Linked DNA regions of Fibrella aestuarina BUZ 2. The protein of the gene in region 1 interacts with the protein of each later gene in a pairwise test. Links are inferred from orthologs where the notes say so. Each region holds a gene or a part of one and is shown on either strand. Other genes may lie near its edges.

What was found.
Region 2: the proteins of rlmB (region 1) and tsaE interact in binary tests that used the Escherichia coli proteins (3 or more experiments, as listed by UniProt). The link is inferred for Fibrella aestuarina BUZ 2 from one-to-one orthologs.

What each region holds. Positions count from the first base shown.
Region 1 is NC_020054.1:1,047,494-1,055,581, forward strand. What follows is about bases 2,629-5,584. They hold rlmB (23S rRNA (guanosine(2251)-2'-O)-methyltransferase RlmB), read left to right. Parts: upstream 2,629-3,723; coding sequence 3,724-4,446; downstream 4,447-5,584. Other genes in these bases: FAES_RS04140 (GWxTD domain-containing protein), read left to right, coding at 2,629-3,400; FAES_RS04150 (c-type cytochrome), read right to left, coding at 4,545-4,925; FAES_RS04155 (hypothetical protein), read left to right, coding at 5,157-5,369; pyk (pyruvate kinase), read right to left, coding at 5,455-5,584. Outside these bases: FAES_RS04125 (hypothetical protein), read right to left, coding at 1-496; FAES_RS04130 (hypothetical protein), read right to left, coding at 619-1,083; FAES_RS04135 (ABC transporter ATP-binding protein), read left to right, coding at 1,205-1,930; more of FAES_RS04140, read left to right, coding at 1,994-2,628; more of pyk, read right to left, coding at 5,585-6,894; rpmH (50S ribosomal protein L34), read left to right, coding at 7,133-7,300; FAES_RS04170 (hypothetical protein), read right to left, coding at 7,390-8,019. UniProt on the Escherichia coli protein: Specifically methylates the ribose of guanosine 2251 in 23S rRNA.
Region 2 is NC_020054.1:3,856,253-3,864,132, reverse strand. The notes cover bases 2,125-4,872. They hold tsaE (tRNA (adenosine(37)-N6)-threonylcarbamoyltransferase complex ATPase subunit type 1 TsaE), read left to right. Parts: upstream 2,125-3,161; coding sequence 3,162-3,584; downstream 3,585-4,872. Other genes in these bases: FAES_RS15630 (alanine dehydrogenase), read left to right, coding at 3,658-4,872; polA (DNA polymerase I), read left to right, coding at 2,125-2,973. Outside these bases: more of polA, read left to right, coding at 1-2,124; FAES_RS15625 (hypothetical protein), read left to right, coding at 4,971-5,375; FAES_RS15620 (TonB-dependent receptor domain-containing protein), read left to right, coding at 5,678-7,880. UniProt on the Escherichia coli protein: Required for the formation of a threonylcarbamoyl group on adenosine at position 37 (t(6)A37) in tRNAs that read codons beginning with adenine.

The DNA.
Region 1 (8,088 bases):
AGCCAATCAGTACCAGATTCTCGAACACATCGGCGGCGGCCCCAACGAGTGTGCCTAGCATAACGGCCTGCCCCAGCGCGCGCATCAGCCGGGTCAGGCGGGGGCGGCGTGGGTTGGTGACAAACAGCGAGTGTTCGGTATAATAGCCGCACCAGGTCAGCAACGTACCCACGTAGGCCGGAATGAACAGGAACATGTCAAGCAGCATTTCCAGCAGCGCCAGCTGCCATTGCCCGTTCAGGTCGGGCGTGTGGCGCCATTGTTGGAGCAACTCGGTTGGGTTGGGTCCCTTGCTCGCATATTGGCCACCCAGCGCGTTCATGTTCTGCTCGCCCAACTGATTTTCGGCAAAAACCAGAAAACTGGCGATGATCAGCGCACCCACCAGCCAATACACGCGGTTATCGGCCTGTTTGCGAGCGAAGGTAAGCGCGGGCTGAAGGATGGGGGCCAACCGTTGTCTGGTTGAGGCCAGTAGGGTATAGAGCCGATTCATGAACGTATCTGGTCGGTGATTGATGAGCAAAGTACCATGTATCTGCTCATATGTGCCGGCCATTTTAGTAAGCGTCCCGGAGCGTCGGTTGAACGGGGTAACAACGTACCTGGCCCAGGTAACTAATGAACGGGCTGTTCGGTACCAAGGCGGCTGGCGAAGGGCTGCGGTCGATGCTGTTTCAGCGCATTCGACAGAAAATCAGCGATATCCAGCGGCACCGTGCCCGCCTCATACGTGGGGGTGATCCGCACCAATTCGTGCCAGTCGCGGTCAGCTTCGTGCGGATACGCCAGCGCCAGACACGGTAACCCGCAACGGCCCGCGTCGAAATAAAGGCCGTCGTAGAACAAAACGGCGATCAACTTCTTTACCTGATGGACGGTAATGGCGTAGGTGTTCGTCAGCACCGCCTCGCCAAGGCGTTCGCCAAGCAGATAATCATAATACCGGTACTGAATAGCAACTCGTGGCGGAATGCTGGCCGGCAAACCGGGTTGAGGAATAGGGAGGCTGCCAAACGGGGAGCGATCAACGAAGGCGGTGGCCAACGCATCGCTTAGCGGGCCTCTTTCTGGGTTGTTCATGGCTTGATTCGCGTACGTTGTTTACTGGTAGTTCATTAATCACGCGGGCAAGCTACACCCGGCACAACGTAGCCTATTTACGGTCCACCATTTATTTTCGTCTATAGCATCACTATTCGTCATGGCTACACCCGCCATTGTTTTGTCACAGGTAACCAAGCGCTACCATCAGCAGCCGGTCGTTGATTCGGTGTCGTTAACGATTGCGGCCGGCGAAACGCTGGTCTTGCTGGGTACGTCGGGGAGCGGGAAAACTACCACGCTGAAAATGATGAACCGCCTGATCGACGCCGACGAAGGCACGATCGCCATCAACGGCACCGACGTACGGCAGCAATCGCCCCACGAGTTGCGGCGCGGCATCGGCTACGTGATTCAGGAGGCGGGGCTGTTTCCGCACTATACCGTGGCCGACAACATCGCGCTGGTGCCGCGTTTGCTTGACTGGCCCCCCGACCGCATCGCCCAACGTACCCACGAACTGTTGACGATGCTACATTTGCCCGAAAGCCTGCTGACCCGCTTTCCCGATCAGCTCAGCGGCGGGCAGCGCCAACGCGTGGGGCTGGCTCGTGCGCTGGCGGCCGACCCGCCCATTATCCTGATGGATGAACCCTTCGGGGCGCTCGATCCGCTCACACGGGCCGATATTCGCCGGGAATTTCGGGAGCTGGACGCCCTGCAACGCAAAACAATTGTGCTGGTCACGCACGACGTACGGGAGGCTTTTGCCCTGGCCGATCGCGTTGCGCTGATGGATGCGGGCCGGATTGTGCAGCTTGGCGAACCTAACGTGCTGCGTGATAGCCCCGCTACGCCCTTCGTCAGACGATTTGTTGACGCATAGAACCAAACGAAACGGCTATGGTTTTTCGTTGGAAGTAGGTAGATTGACTTGATCTTTTCGCATATGCGTCGCTTATACATCGTTCCGCTGCTTGGCCTGCTGGCCGCCTGTGCGCCCTCAAAGCCCAAATTTCCTACGCCTGATGGCACCGCCGCAACTGGTTCGGCGCCGGTGGGTACGTCGTCGGCTCAAAGCCGCCCCCGCTCGGCTGACCCGGAAGGCGACCGAATGCGGCCGGCTGGCCGGGTTCAACCCCGCTCCATTCCATCAACCGACGTGGGCGCCGCGCCCGTCACGCCCGATCAGCCCCAGAGTGAGTGGTCGGTGCTGGCAATCAAGGGCAAATTTCTGGCCATCGATACCACGGCCCTGCGCGTGTACCTGAACGTGATTACGAGCCAGCCCAATGGGCAACCCATGCCCGTGGCTACGTTTCAGGAGCGGTTTATGGTCAATTTTGTGATCTACCCCGATTACAACAATCGCGAGCGACTGGCCTACGGCAACGTGGCCCTTACGCCCGAAACGCTTACCCGCGACAACGATCATCTGGTGGTGTCGTTCACGATTCCACGGCCTAAAAACGCAGGAAATGCGATTATGCTGACCGAAATTTCGGAGAAGAATACGGGCAAAAAAGCGCTGAACGACCTGCCGCTCCGTTTCAAGACAACCCGCCTGTCCGACCAATATGCGCTTTTCGATGCGGCGGGTCGGCTACCACAATTGCGTAACTTTGCGCGAGCGCAGGACACCGTGGTGATCCGCGACGTATCGGGCACCAAACGTACGTTGTTTGCCTACCGCTACAAACACGAGTTTGACCCGGCCCTGCCACCAATGAGTTCATCGCAACGGCCCGCGCCCCGCACCCTGGCTATCGACACTACACTGACCATCACGACCAACGAACCCGTCCGGCTTCCCGGCGAAGGGTTGTATTACTTTGTGGCCGATACGGCCGATCAGAGCGGTATCGGTCTGCTGGTGGGCGATGGTCGTTACCCCAAAATGACCCGCCCCGAACGCCTCGTGAAGCCCTTGCTTTACATGAGTACGGGTACGGAGATTGCCGAACTGAATGCGTCGAAAGAAGCCAAAAAAGCGCTCGACCGGTATTGGCTAACGCTGACCTCGGGTAATGAAGAGGTGGCGAAGCGGGCGATTCGGGCGTATTATGGCCGGGTCGAAGAGGCCAACGCCCTGTTTACAACCTATAAAGAAGGTTGGAAAACCGACAAGGGCATGATCTACATCATCCTCGGGGCGCCCGACCGCGTGCAGCGCAGCCGCGACCGTGAGGTGTGGGTGTACAACAAGCGCAGCAACCTGTCGGAAGTGAATTTTACATTTAATCGTAAACAAAATCAATTTGTCGAGGACCATTACGAGCTGGTGCGCTATGTCGAATACCAGCCCATTTGGTACCCCGTCGTCGAAGCATGGAGAACCGGCGCAATCCGCGAGTAAATCGCCCCAATACCGAGTGGAACCCCAATGAACACGATCGCGGTGATGAAAATCGGCCGCGTGATTTTACTCGTGATGAGCGGGGCGATGCGCCAGAGCAACGGGATGAAGAACCGCGTCGCCAATCGCCCGTAGGCCGGTCTGGCGGCGGGCGAGAGACTCGGGATTACCCCCGGCGCGACGATCGCGACCGGAACGACGTACCCAGCCGCCCCCGAAATGACCGCGACGATCGGCGCGATAACCGGCCGTCGGGTGGGTATGATAAACCCCGGCCTGCCTACCGCCCCAAAGAAACCCGCCCGGAGCCCGGCCCCGACGAGATGGTCTACGGCATTCAGTCGGTGATCGAAACGTTGCGTTCGGGTCAGCAGATCGATAAGCTCTACATGGAGAAAAGCCTGAGCAACGCCGACATTCAGAATCTGGCGTTCCAGAATCGGGTGACGATCCAGCGGGTGCCGGTGGAGAAGCTCGATCGCCTGACGCGGAAAAACCACCAGGGTGTGGTCTGTCTGGTGGCGGCGGTGCAATACGTGAAGCTCTCGAATGTGATGGCCGACGTGCACGAGCGCGGCGAGGTGCCGTTCCTGCTGCTGCTCGACCGGATCACCGACGTGCGCAATTTCGGCGCCATTGCCCGCACAGCCGAGTGTGCCGGGGTGCAGTGTATCGTGATTCCGGGCAAAGGCTCAGCGGCCATCAACTCCGACGCCATGAAAACGTCGTCGGGCGCCCTAAACCACATTTCGGTCTGCCGGGAGTTTAGCCTGGTCGATACGGTATCGTACTTGCAGAAGTCAGGTGTGCAGGTGCTGGCTTGTACCGAGAAATCGCACCGCGATCTTTACACCTTATCGAATGATTTTAAAGGCCCGCTTGCGATCGTGATGGGCTCCGAAGAAGACGGTATCTCGCCCGACATCCTGCGCGTCGTCGACGGTCACGTCAAAATTCCGCTGCTCGGCGAAGTCGGCTCCCTCAACGTATCCGTCGCCACGGGCGTCGTGCTCTACGAGGTAGTCCGGCAGCGATCGGAGGGGTGATTGATTGATAATGAATGATGTATAATGAATAATGGGGGCTGACGCGTCTTACTTTCGTGTCAGCCCCCATTATTCATTATACATCATTCATTATCAGCCTAGGCTTTCTTGCCCTTGGTCGCGCCTTTTTTGGCACCAGCTTTAGCGGGTTTGCCGTCGAGCGTGTTGATCCAGGTGGCGAGTTTCAGCGCGTCTTCCTTCGGCACCTGCTTCATGGGGGCCATTGCGATGTAGCCCGGCCAGTTGCTTGGTTTTGGATTGTAGATCAGCTCAACGATCTGATCATTGGTGTAGTTGCGTTTAGCCACGTCTTTGTAGGCCGGGCCAACGAGTTTGGTATCGACACGGTGGCAGGCGATACACGTGTATTTTGTCATCAGGGCCTTCATGTCATCAGGAATGTTATCCTGCGCCTGAGCCGTAAACGATGCCGTAGCCAGACCGGCGGTGGCAAGAAGGAAGCTGAGTGCTTTTTTCATTGTAACGAAGAAATGGGCAATTGGTTAGACAAAACACGGGTTCACAGCGACCCCGCAAAAGTAAGTAACTGACCCCTACCGAGCCAATCCGGTATTGGCTTAATGCTATTGTAAAACAGTAATAAGACGCCGATTTACCCGAAAGGTTTAACGAGGCCTCCGAATCTTATCAGGTTGATGGCTCAGGCGCCCGCTTGCGAACTCCCAACGGAGGTCCGTCGTTCATCGGCTATGACGACCTACGATTTCAGGACCTACCACGTTCGGTCTATCAACGCCGCTTCTGCCGAAGAGCGCGCAGCCATCAATCAGGAGTTGAAGGATCTGTATGCTAGCCTGCCCGCCGCCGAGCAGGACAACTTTAACCGGCAACTACAAACCTTCCTGACCCGCGAAGTCGGTCGCCTCAAAAGCGACTACGAAGCGATCAAGGGAAGTGAATGAATAATGAATACTGTAGGATGTATAATGAATTGCTGCGTCAGCAGTCTGCCGCCTGGGCCATTATACATCCTACAGTATTCATTCTTTACTCCACCACGCTCAGCTTCACCGTGTTGGTGCGGCGCTGCTTCGAGAGCGGCATGCTGAGCGTATTAATGAAGATGTCGCCAGAACTTAGTTCGCCCCGGTCAACCAGGGTTTGCTTGATCGCCTCGACAGTCTGATCGACGTTCTGATTCGTTTCGGGGTTATACGGAATGACCTGTACGCCCCAGTAAAGACCCAGCACGTTGCGCAGCCGGGCATCGGGCGAGAATACGAAAATGCTCGCTTTGGGCCGGTGGTGGCTCAACCGCACGGCCGTGTAGCCCGACGTGGTGATGCCGATGATCGCTTTGGCTTTGGTATCGCGGGCGAGGCGGCAGGCGCTCATCACCACGTTATCGTTCAGCACGCTCTCGCTGGGGTGGTCGTTCACCTGCGCGTGGTGCTTGTAATAAATCTTATCCGAGTTGGCTTCGACGTTGCGGATCGTCGCGCTCATGTTCTCGACGGCCAGAATGGGGTAGCTACCCGATGCCGTTTCGGCCGATAGCATCACCGCATCGGCACCGTCCATAACCGAGTTGGCCACGTCGTTGATTTCGGCGCGGGTCGGGCGGGGGGCGTCGATCATGCTTTCGAGCATCTGCGTCGCCACGATCACGGGCTTGGCGGCCCGGTTGCACTTCTCGACCAGCATCTTCTGGATCATCGGTACTTCTTCGGCGGGCAGTTCAACGCCGAGGTCGCCACGGGCTACCATGATGGCGTCGGTCGCTTCGATGATTTCGTCGATGTTGGTGATGGCTTCTGGCTTTTCGATCTTGGCCACCACGCGGGCCAATTTGCCCTTCGACTTGATGTACTCTTTGATTTCGTGAATTTCCCGCGCTTCTCGCACAAACGAGAGGGCGATCCACTCCACGTCATGCTCAAGGCCAAAGTCGAGGTCGGCCCAGTCTTTCTCGGTTACCGACGGCATCGACACTTTCGTGTTGGGCAGGTTTACCCCTTTCTTCGACTTCAGGGGGCCGCCGTAGACGACCTCCGTTACCACGTCGGTGCCTTCCACGCCAATCACTTTTACTTCCAGCTTGCCGTCGTCGAGCAGGATCCGCTCGCCGGGGCGCACATCGCGGTACATCCCTTTGTAGGGTGTACTCACCCGTCCCGACGTACCCACTACTTCTTCATTGGTAAAGACCAATTTGTTGCCTGGTAGAATGGGGACACCATTCTTAGGGTCTTCAACGGCGCCAATCCGAATCTTGGGACCTTGTAAATCTTGCAGAACGCAGAGGTTCAGGTTATTCTCTTCGTTGATCTCGCGGATGCGATTCAGGCGCATGAGGTGGTCTTCATGCGTGCCGTGCGAAAAATTGAGCCGGAACACATTTACGCCCGCACGGGCAAGGGCCAACAGTTGATCTTTGGTTTCTGAGGCCGGGCCAACCGTGGCAACAATCTTGGTTCGTTTAAACATGGAATAGAACTGAAGAGAAGCGGATGCTGAACGTATCGGCCACAAAATTAACCGGATCGTTGAGAATAGCTTAAGAGTTTGGCGTTTGCCGTTTGATGTTTACCATTCATTTGGCACAATCAACAGTAAACCGCATAGGCTAAATACCAAACTCTTGATAGTCATTTGGTGATCTGGATTCGTTCTGTTACTTTTGCGGACTCAATTCAGAAACAGGCATTTTAGTCGCAGCTATACAATGAAAAGAACGTATCAACCGTCGAACCGCAAACGCCGCAACAAACACGGCTTCCGGGAGCGGATGGCAACGCCCAACGGGCAGAACGTGCTGGCGCGTCGCCGGGCGAAAGGTCGCTGGAAGCTGACCGTTTCAGACGAAAAGAAAGGCAACCGGTTTAAACTGTAAGGCCCGACTTTTACCAGTCATTAAAAAAGCCGCTCTGATGATCAGAGCGGCTTTTTTAATGACTGGTAGTCCTGAATACCTACTCATTCTCATTTTGAGCGGGGAGACAGATACCAGTTGACACCAATGCCAAGTAATAAAAATCGATTGAAGGGAGCCAGCTTGCTACTGCGAAAGGCGTCCTGTACGTCGTCAACGCCCAGTGTAGCCGTCGCGTCAACGCTGAGCCGATTGCCCACAAAATAGCTAACGCCTACTCCAGCGTTGGCCCGGATGGTAGCCGGGGTTCGCCCGACTAACCCCGCTACTTGCAGGTCTCGCGTCGAGGTGATAGCGTTCCAGCTATAACTGCCTTCTAGGTGAACGAAGGGCTTGAGACGTCCTTCTGAGAAATAACGCCGGGCGATCAGTGACAAACCGACCGATGAACTGGTAAACTGGGGCGGCTCACCTGACTGGCCCAAAAATCTGTACTGGGTTGTGCCAAACTCGACGGGTACACCGAGGCCGATGAACACGTTCTTTTTGGGAAAGAAACCAGCCGATGGCGTCAGGCGAAAGCTGGAACGGGTCGTAGACGATGATATCGTGTTCGGGTCGTTTGGCCAGATACCCGTTGCCGCGTTCAGGCCCAGCGCCCAGGTGCCTTTTTCGGTTTGGGCGTGTGCTGCATGAATCAAGCCCAGCAGGCAGGCCAGTAAGAAGCAACGTATTTTCATCGTTGAGTTAGTTTGATGGTTAATAATCAGTAAAAGAACCGCTGCGCACTGGCTGCGCCAATCAATTTC
Region 2 (7,880 bases), 2.8 Mb from region 1 along the record:
AAAGGCGTGAACACCAGCGCCGTTTTTGGCTTCATGAACTCGCTCATGGAGGTGTTGCAGAAAGAGAAACCTACGCACATCGGTGTCGCCTTCGACCACTCGAAAAAGACCTTCCGGCACGAGCAGTTTCCGATGTACAAAGCCACCCGGCAGTCGCAGCCCGAAGACATTTCGGTAGCCATTCCTTATATCAAGCAGATCGTGGAAGCCATGAACATCCCGATGCTGATCAAGGAAGGCTACGAAGCCGACGACATCATCGGCACACTGTCGCTCAAAGCTTGTCAGGCGGGCGATTTCGAGGTGTACATGATGACGCCCGACAAAGACTACGGGCAGTTGGTCAATGACTGTGTGTTTATCTACAAGCCCGCGTTCATGGGCAAACCGGCCGAAAAGCAGGGCGTTAAAGAAATCTGCGAACGCTGGGGCATCGAGCACGTGGGGCAGGTGATCGACATGCTCGGGCTCATGGGCGATTCGGTCGACAACATTCCGGGCATTCCGGGCATTGGCGAGAAGACGGCGCAGAAACTGGTTGCCGAATTTGGCAGCGTTGAAAACCTCATCGCCAACGCCGATCAGCTGAAAGGCAAGCTCAAGGAAAACGTGGTCCAGTACGGGCAACAGGGGCTATTGTCAAAAGAACTGGCTACGATTCATCTGGAGGTGCCGGTGCCGTTCGACGAAGCCGCCCTGCGCCTGACCGACTACGATAGGCCCCGGCTCGCCGCCCTGCTTGACGAACTGGAGTTCCGGCAGATGAAGACCCGACTGCTGGGCGACGATCCCGCTCCGGCGGGGCAAGCCTTCCCAGCGGCCACTGCCAAACCGGCCAATGGGCAGATGGGCCTGTTCGACCCGGCCCCGGCCTTTATGCCCATGCCAGCTGCCTCGCCCAGCGGCGCCGACGATCTGCCTTTTCAGTTTGACGACACCTTTGCCCAGGCTCTGGCCACGCCGGAACCGAAGAAAGCGCGCGGCAAAAAAACGCCCGTCAACGTACCTGTGGCATCCGGCGAAGCGGCCACACCCGACGCCGTTACCGACTCGGCGGGCTCCGAATACGCACCGGGTGCCGAACTGCCCACGAGCGTAGCTAGTTGGGGCGACGATGCGCACGAAATTGAGCTCGACCCCAACTTCTCGGCCGAACCCCGCAAGACCATCCACTCGGTGTTGCACGATTACCGGCTGGTGGACACGCCCGAGTTGCGCGCCGCGCTGGTCACGTACCTGAACGAGCAAACCAACGTCTGCTTCGACTCCGAAACCACCGCCCTCGACCCCGTGGAGGCCGATCTGGTGGGCATGTCGTTTTCGTATCGCAAAGGCGAGGCGTTCTACGTACCGGTCCCCCCCGACCGGGCCGAGGCGCAGGCGGTCGTGGACGTGTTCAAGCCGTTTTTTGAAAATGAAGCCATCGAGAAAGTCGGCCAAAACCTGAAGTATGACCTGCTGATGCTCAAGAAGTACGGCGTGGTAGTACGCGGGCCGCTTTTCGATACCATGCTCGCCCACTACCTGATTGAGCCTGAACAGCGGCACAACATGGACGTGATGGCCGAGGTGTACCTCAACTACGCGCCGGTAGCCATCGAATCGCTGATCGGGAAAAAAGGCAAGGGGCAGCTCACCATGCGCGAGGTCGACGTGCAGCAGGTGGTGGAATACGCGGGCGAAGACGCCGACGTGACCCTGCAACTGCGCGACACCTTCGAGCCGATGCTCAACAAAGACAACCTCCACAAGCTGTTCGATCAGGTCGAGATGCCGCTCGTGCGCGTGCTGGCCGATCTGGAGCTGGAGGGCATCACCCTCGACACCGGCGCGCTGAAAGAGCTGTCGGCCACGCTCGACACCGACATGCGGCAGGTGCAGAGCGAGATTTACGAGATTGCGGGCGGCGAATTCAACATCGGCTCACCCAAGCAGTTGGGCGAGGTGCTGTTCGACAAACTCAAACTCGACAAGAACGCCAAGAAGACCAAAACCGGGCAGTACGCCACCGGCGAAGAGGTACTCTCGAAGCTGGAAGCCGAAAACCCGATTATCGGCAAAATCCTGGATTACCGGGAGCTGATCAAACTGAAGAATACCTACGTTGATGCGCTGCCGCTGCTGATTTCGTCACGTACCGGTCGCGTGCATACGTCGTTCAATCAGGCCGTTGCGGCGACGGGCCGTCTGTCGAGCACGAACCCGAACCTGCAAAACATTCCGATACGTACCCCGCGCGGTCAGGAGATCCGGAAAGCGTTTGTGCCCCGCTCAGACGAATTCTTGATTATGTCGGCCGACTATTCGCAGATCGAGTTGCGCATCATGGCGGCCTTTAGCGGCGACCAGACCATGCTCGACGCCTTCAACAACGGCATCGACATCCACACGCAGACGGCGAGCAAGGTGTTTCACGTACCCATCAGCGAGGTAACGGGCGAGATGCGCCGTAAAGCCAAAACCATCAACTTCGGGATTATCTATGGTATCTCGTCGTTTGGATTGGCGCAGCGGCTCAAGATTCCGCGTAAAGAAGCGAGCCAGATCATCGAGGAATACTTCCAGGAGTTCCCGGCGGTGAAGGCGTATATGGATCAGAGTATCGAGAAAGCGCGCGGCTTTGGCTACGCCGAAACGATTCTGGGCCGTCGGCGGTACCTGCGCGACATCAACTCCCGCAACATCACCGACCGCATGTTTGCCGAGCGCAACGCCATCAACGCCCCCATTCAGGGCAGCGCCGCCGACATGCTGAAGATTGCCATGATCCGCATCCACGAATTCATGTCGCAGGAGCAGCTCAAATCGAAGATGATCCTCACCGTGCATGACGAACTGGTGTTCGACGCCCACAAGTCGGAGCTCGATTACCTCAAGGAAAACGTCGATCGCATTATGAAAACCGCCATTCCGATGGCCGTTCAGATGGAAACCGGTGTGGGCTTCGGCGAAAACTGGCTCGTCGCGCACTAAAAAGGTGGGGACGCCGATGAAGCGGATTTTAAGGGATGATCACGGATGTCAAGCGGGTCAATCGGCATCTGCTACTATTGATAAATGAACCCGCGATCATCCCCTAAATCCGCTTCATCCAGATGCCTTTCGTTTCTACCCCGCCCAACGGCGGGGTTTTTTGTATCTTTGTCTATACGTTTTGCCTCATGACTCAAACTTTTACGCAACTCGACGAACTGGACACGGTGGCTCAGCAGTTGGTGGCCGAAGCCGACAACCTGCACGTGTGGCTGTTTGAGGGAGAGATGGGCGTTGGCAAAACCACGCTGATAAAAGCCCTTTGCCGGGCGGTTGGCGTAGTGAGCGTAGTCCAAAGCCCGACCTTCGGGCTGGTCAACGAGTACAGCACCCAAACCGGCGATTCAGTCTATCATTTTGACTGTTACCGCCTCCGCAATGAGGCCGAAGCGCTCGACATCGGCCTCGACGAATACCTCGATTCCGGGGCGTATTGCTTTATCGAATGGCCCGAACGCATCGAATCGCTCTGGCCACCAACCTATTACCTCATCCAACTGACGGCCGACCCGAACGGCGTCCGCACCGTAGAAACCAAGCGTGTTCAATGACCGCCAGCTTCGGTTGCCTTAGTCAGGCACTCAGCTCGTACACACCGCGCATTGTTCATTAACCTCCCCTTTCATGACTGGCTTCGAAGAACTAGCGAAACAAACAGCCCTGTATACCAAAGAGTCGCCCGCGCCCGTCAAGAGTTCGCAGCATAGTTTGCTCATTGGCTTACCCCGAGAAGTTTCGTTACAGGAAAATCGCATCGCCCTGACGCCCGAAGCCGTGGCTATTCTGGTGCGCAACGGCCATGAAGTGATCGTCGAAACGGGCGCCGGCATCGGTGCCAAGTTCAGCGATTCGGACTACAGCGAAGCGGGTGCGCAGATTGCCAAATCGCCCAAAGAAGTATACGAAGCCAACCTGATCCTGAAAATCGAGCCGCTGGTCGACGATGAATTTCAGCACCTGAAACAGGGAACTACGGTTATTTCGGCCCTGAACCTGCCCGCCCACGAACGCCCTTACTTCGAAAAGCTTAACGAGCGCCACATCACCGGCATTGGCTACGAATACATCGAGGATCAGGCGGGTGGTATGCCCGTCATCCGGTCGATGAGCGAGATTGCGGGCAGCACCGTCATGCTCATTGCCGGGGAATACCTCAGCAGCAGCGCCAACGGCCGGGGCATCATTCTGGGCGGTATCACGGGCGTTCCGCCTACCAAAGTCGTCTTCCTGGGCGCGGGTACCGTCACCGAATACGCCACCCGCACGGCCCTGGGCATGGGGGCCGACGTGAAGGTGTTCGACAAGGACCTCTACAAACTTCAGCGCTTCAAATACGCCGTGGGTACGTCGGTCTACACGTCGATCCTTGATTCTGACACGCTGACCGAGGCCATCGAACGGGCCGACGTGGTGATTGGTGCCCTCCGCGCCGACGACGGCCTGAGCCCGGTGGTGGTGACCGACGAAATGGTGTCGCGCATGAAACCCAATTCGGTGATCATCGACGTGGCCATCGATCAGGGCGGCAATTTTGCGACCTCACGCATGACGTCGCACAAAAACCCGACGTTCCGCACCCACGAAGTCATTCATTTCTGCGTGCCCAACATCGCCGCCCGCGTGGCGCATACGGCGAGCATGGCCCTGAGCAACATCTTCCTGCCGTTTCTGCTGCAAACCGGCACTAACGGTGGCATCGAAGCCATGATCTACGCCAACCGCTGGTTTATGCGCGGCGTCTATTGCCACAAAGGCACGCTCACCAACCTGTACATCGCCCGCAAATTCGGCATGCGCTTCAAAGACCTGGAACTGTTGCTCGGGGCCAGCCGGTTTTAGGTGTAGTTTGACGTTTGTCGTTTACCGGTTGATGTTTTGTTCGAAGCGGTATACGGCAGCACCACGTCAAACGGTAAACGACAAACGTCAAACCAACCGTGATTAATAACAGTAACGAAAACGTCCTGATGGACGACGCCAACTCGCCCGACCTTAACAAGAAGTTGATGGGCATGGTGTCGGAAGATTTTGTGCAGGTGGCCGACGCGCTGAAAGAAGCCTCGTACCAGATCAGAAAGCGCGGCTTTTCGGACTACCCGGTATTTGTCGCGTCGAAAAAACGCATCCCAATCGGGCAGCTGCTATTCGGTGAGGGCGATCTGGGCAACACCTTTACCTACAACGCCTCGTTTTTCGATGAGTTTGTACAGCGCGAACTCATCGGCGAAGATTCGTATGATCTCTGGAAAGAGAATTACAAAAACCCCGACGAGTACTGCTGCCTGTTTGTCGTCATCGGTGAGTTTACAGGTTTTGTTTACATTCCTTACCCCGAAGATTAGCCAGCGCTACGGTTCTATTCATTCGCATGAAAGCCCGATTCTCTCTCAGAATCGGGCTTTTTTGTTATTGACTCTATGTCGTTGACGGCTGATTTTAGGCTGTTCATCCCGTTTTTTTGGTGGTTCATGCAACGGACCCAGGTACTGATCGCATCTGTTGGGTAATCTTGCTTCCAGCCAATCCACGTTCGCCTTTTAACCACTGACCGAGGCTTTCAGACCGTTGGTGTAAGATCAGGTACTATGTAGTGCATAGTACCTTTGCTTTACAACATCATCTACGGCACTCGCCTCATTACACCATGCGTACCTTCTCTCTACTCTTCGTTTTAGCCGGACTTTTTTTTCAGACCGCGTTGGCTCAACAGGCGGCGGTTAAAGGCAGCATTCACGGCCGCTGCGTCGATCAGGCCGACAAGGCTATGCCCTTCGCCACGCTCCTGCTCGTGCGCAGTGCCGACTCAACGCTCGTAAAGGGAGCCGTAGCCGACGTTGAGGGTGCTTACGCGTTCGAGAACATCAGTGCCGGACAGTACCGGCTGTCGGCGCAGATGGTTGGGTACGTTAAAACGTATAGCGAACCGTTCACGATTGACGCCGATCACGCCACCGTCAGCCTTCCGGTGCTTAAACTGGCCGAAGAGCAGAAAAAGCTGGCCGAAGTAACGGTAGTTGCCAAGAAGCCCTTCATCGAGCAACAGGTCGACCGCACGGTTGTCAACGTGGAAAACAGCGTAGTATCGGCGGGGAACACCTTGCTCGAAGTGCTGGAAAAAGCACCCGGTGTCACCGTCGATCAGCAGAACGACGCCATCAAGGTGCGGGGCAAAGGCGGCGTAATCGTCGAAATTGACGGCAAACGCTCGTACCTCTCGACCCAGGAGCTGATGAACCTGCTCCGCAATACCCCCAGCGACAACGTGGAGAAAATCGAGGTGATTACCAACCCGTCGGCCAAGTACGATGCGGCGGGCAACTCCGGGATCATCAACATCCGGTTCAAGAAAAATAAGAATTTAGGCACTAACGGCACCATCACCCTCGGCACTGGCCAGACACTACAACCCAATGGACGCGGCCGGGCCACGACCTCGCTCAACCTGAACCACCGCGCGGGTAAAGTCAACCTGTTTGGCAATTACAGCTACGGTTATTACGAGAATTTCAACACCAATAACATCTACCGCCGCATTCCTTTTAACGATAACGTTACCTACTTCGATCAGCACACCAGCCGGGCCAGCTTCAGTCATGACCACAATTTCAAAGTAGGTGCCGACTGGTCGTTGAGCAAAAAAACGACCCTGGGTGCGCTGTTCAGCGGCTTCACCGAAAACTGGAATCAGCCGGCGGGCGAAAGCAAAACCGACATTCTGGATGAGCAGTTGGCCGTAACGCGCCGCTTTACGACCGTGAGCACGGTGGGTAATCGCCTCACCAACCTCAACTACAACCTGAATGCCAAGCATCAGTTTGACGACAAAGGCCACGAACTCAGCGCCGACGTCGATTACGTGACCTACGACGGCAGCTCGCGCAACCAGTTGGGCACCCAGTTTTTCACGCCCGACTACGTACCCAGCGGCCGCCCCGATTCGGTACGGAACACAATGCCGTCGGCCATCCAGATTCTGGTCGGGAAAGTCGACTACGCCCATCCGCTCAAGAAAGGCAAACTGGAGATGGGCTTGAAAGCCAGCCGCGTCGAATCGGACAACAACCTGACGTTTGAAACTAAAACGGACGTATGGGCCAACGACCCCACCCGCTCAAACCGCTTCATCTATACCGAGCAGATTTCGGCCGCCTACGTCAACTACAGCACGCAACTGAGCAAGAAAACGCAGCTACAGGCTGGCTTGCGCCTCGAACACACCAACTCGGTGGGCAACTCGGTTACGCTCAACGACCGCCGCGAGCGCGACTACACCAACCTGTTTCCGAGTGTGTTTCTGACCCAGCAACTCGACACCAACAACGCGCTGTCGCTCAACTACAGCCGCCGCATCGACCGCCCGAACTACCAGAACCTGAACCCGTTCGTGTTCTTCCTCGACCCCTACACCTATCAGCAGGGTAACCCGAACCTGCGCCCGCAGTTTACGCACGCGCTGCAACTGACGCACACCTTCAAGCAGTCGTTTATCACCACGCTGGCCTACAGCCGCATCAGCGACGCCATCCTCGACGAAGTGCCACGCCAGATTGCCGCCGAGAACAAAACGTTCGTCACCAGTGAGAACATCGACCACCAGGACAACCTCAGCCTGACGTTCAGTTTCCCGCTGCCGGTGACCAAATGGTGGCAGATGCAGACCAACGTGTCGGCCTTCTACAACAACTACAAGACCGTCTACAACGATCAGTTGCTCACGCTGCAACAGACATCGTGGAACGCCTACACCAGCCAGAATTTCACGCTCAGCAAGACCCTCAACCTGGAAGTGAGTGGCTACTACAATGGAGCGGGGGTGTATGGCTTCTACCGCTTCCGGCCGCAGGGGG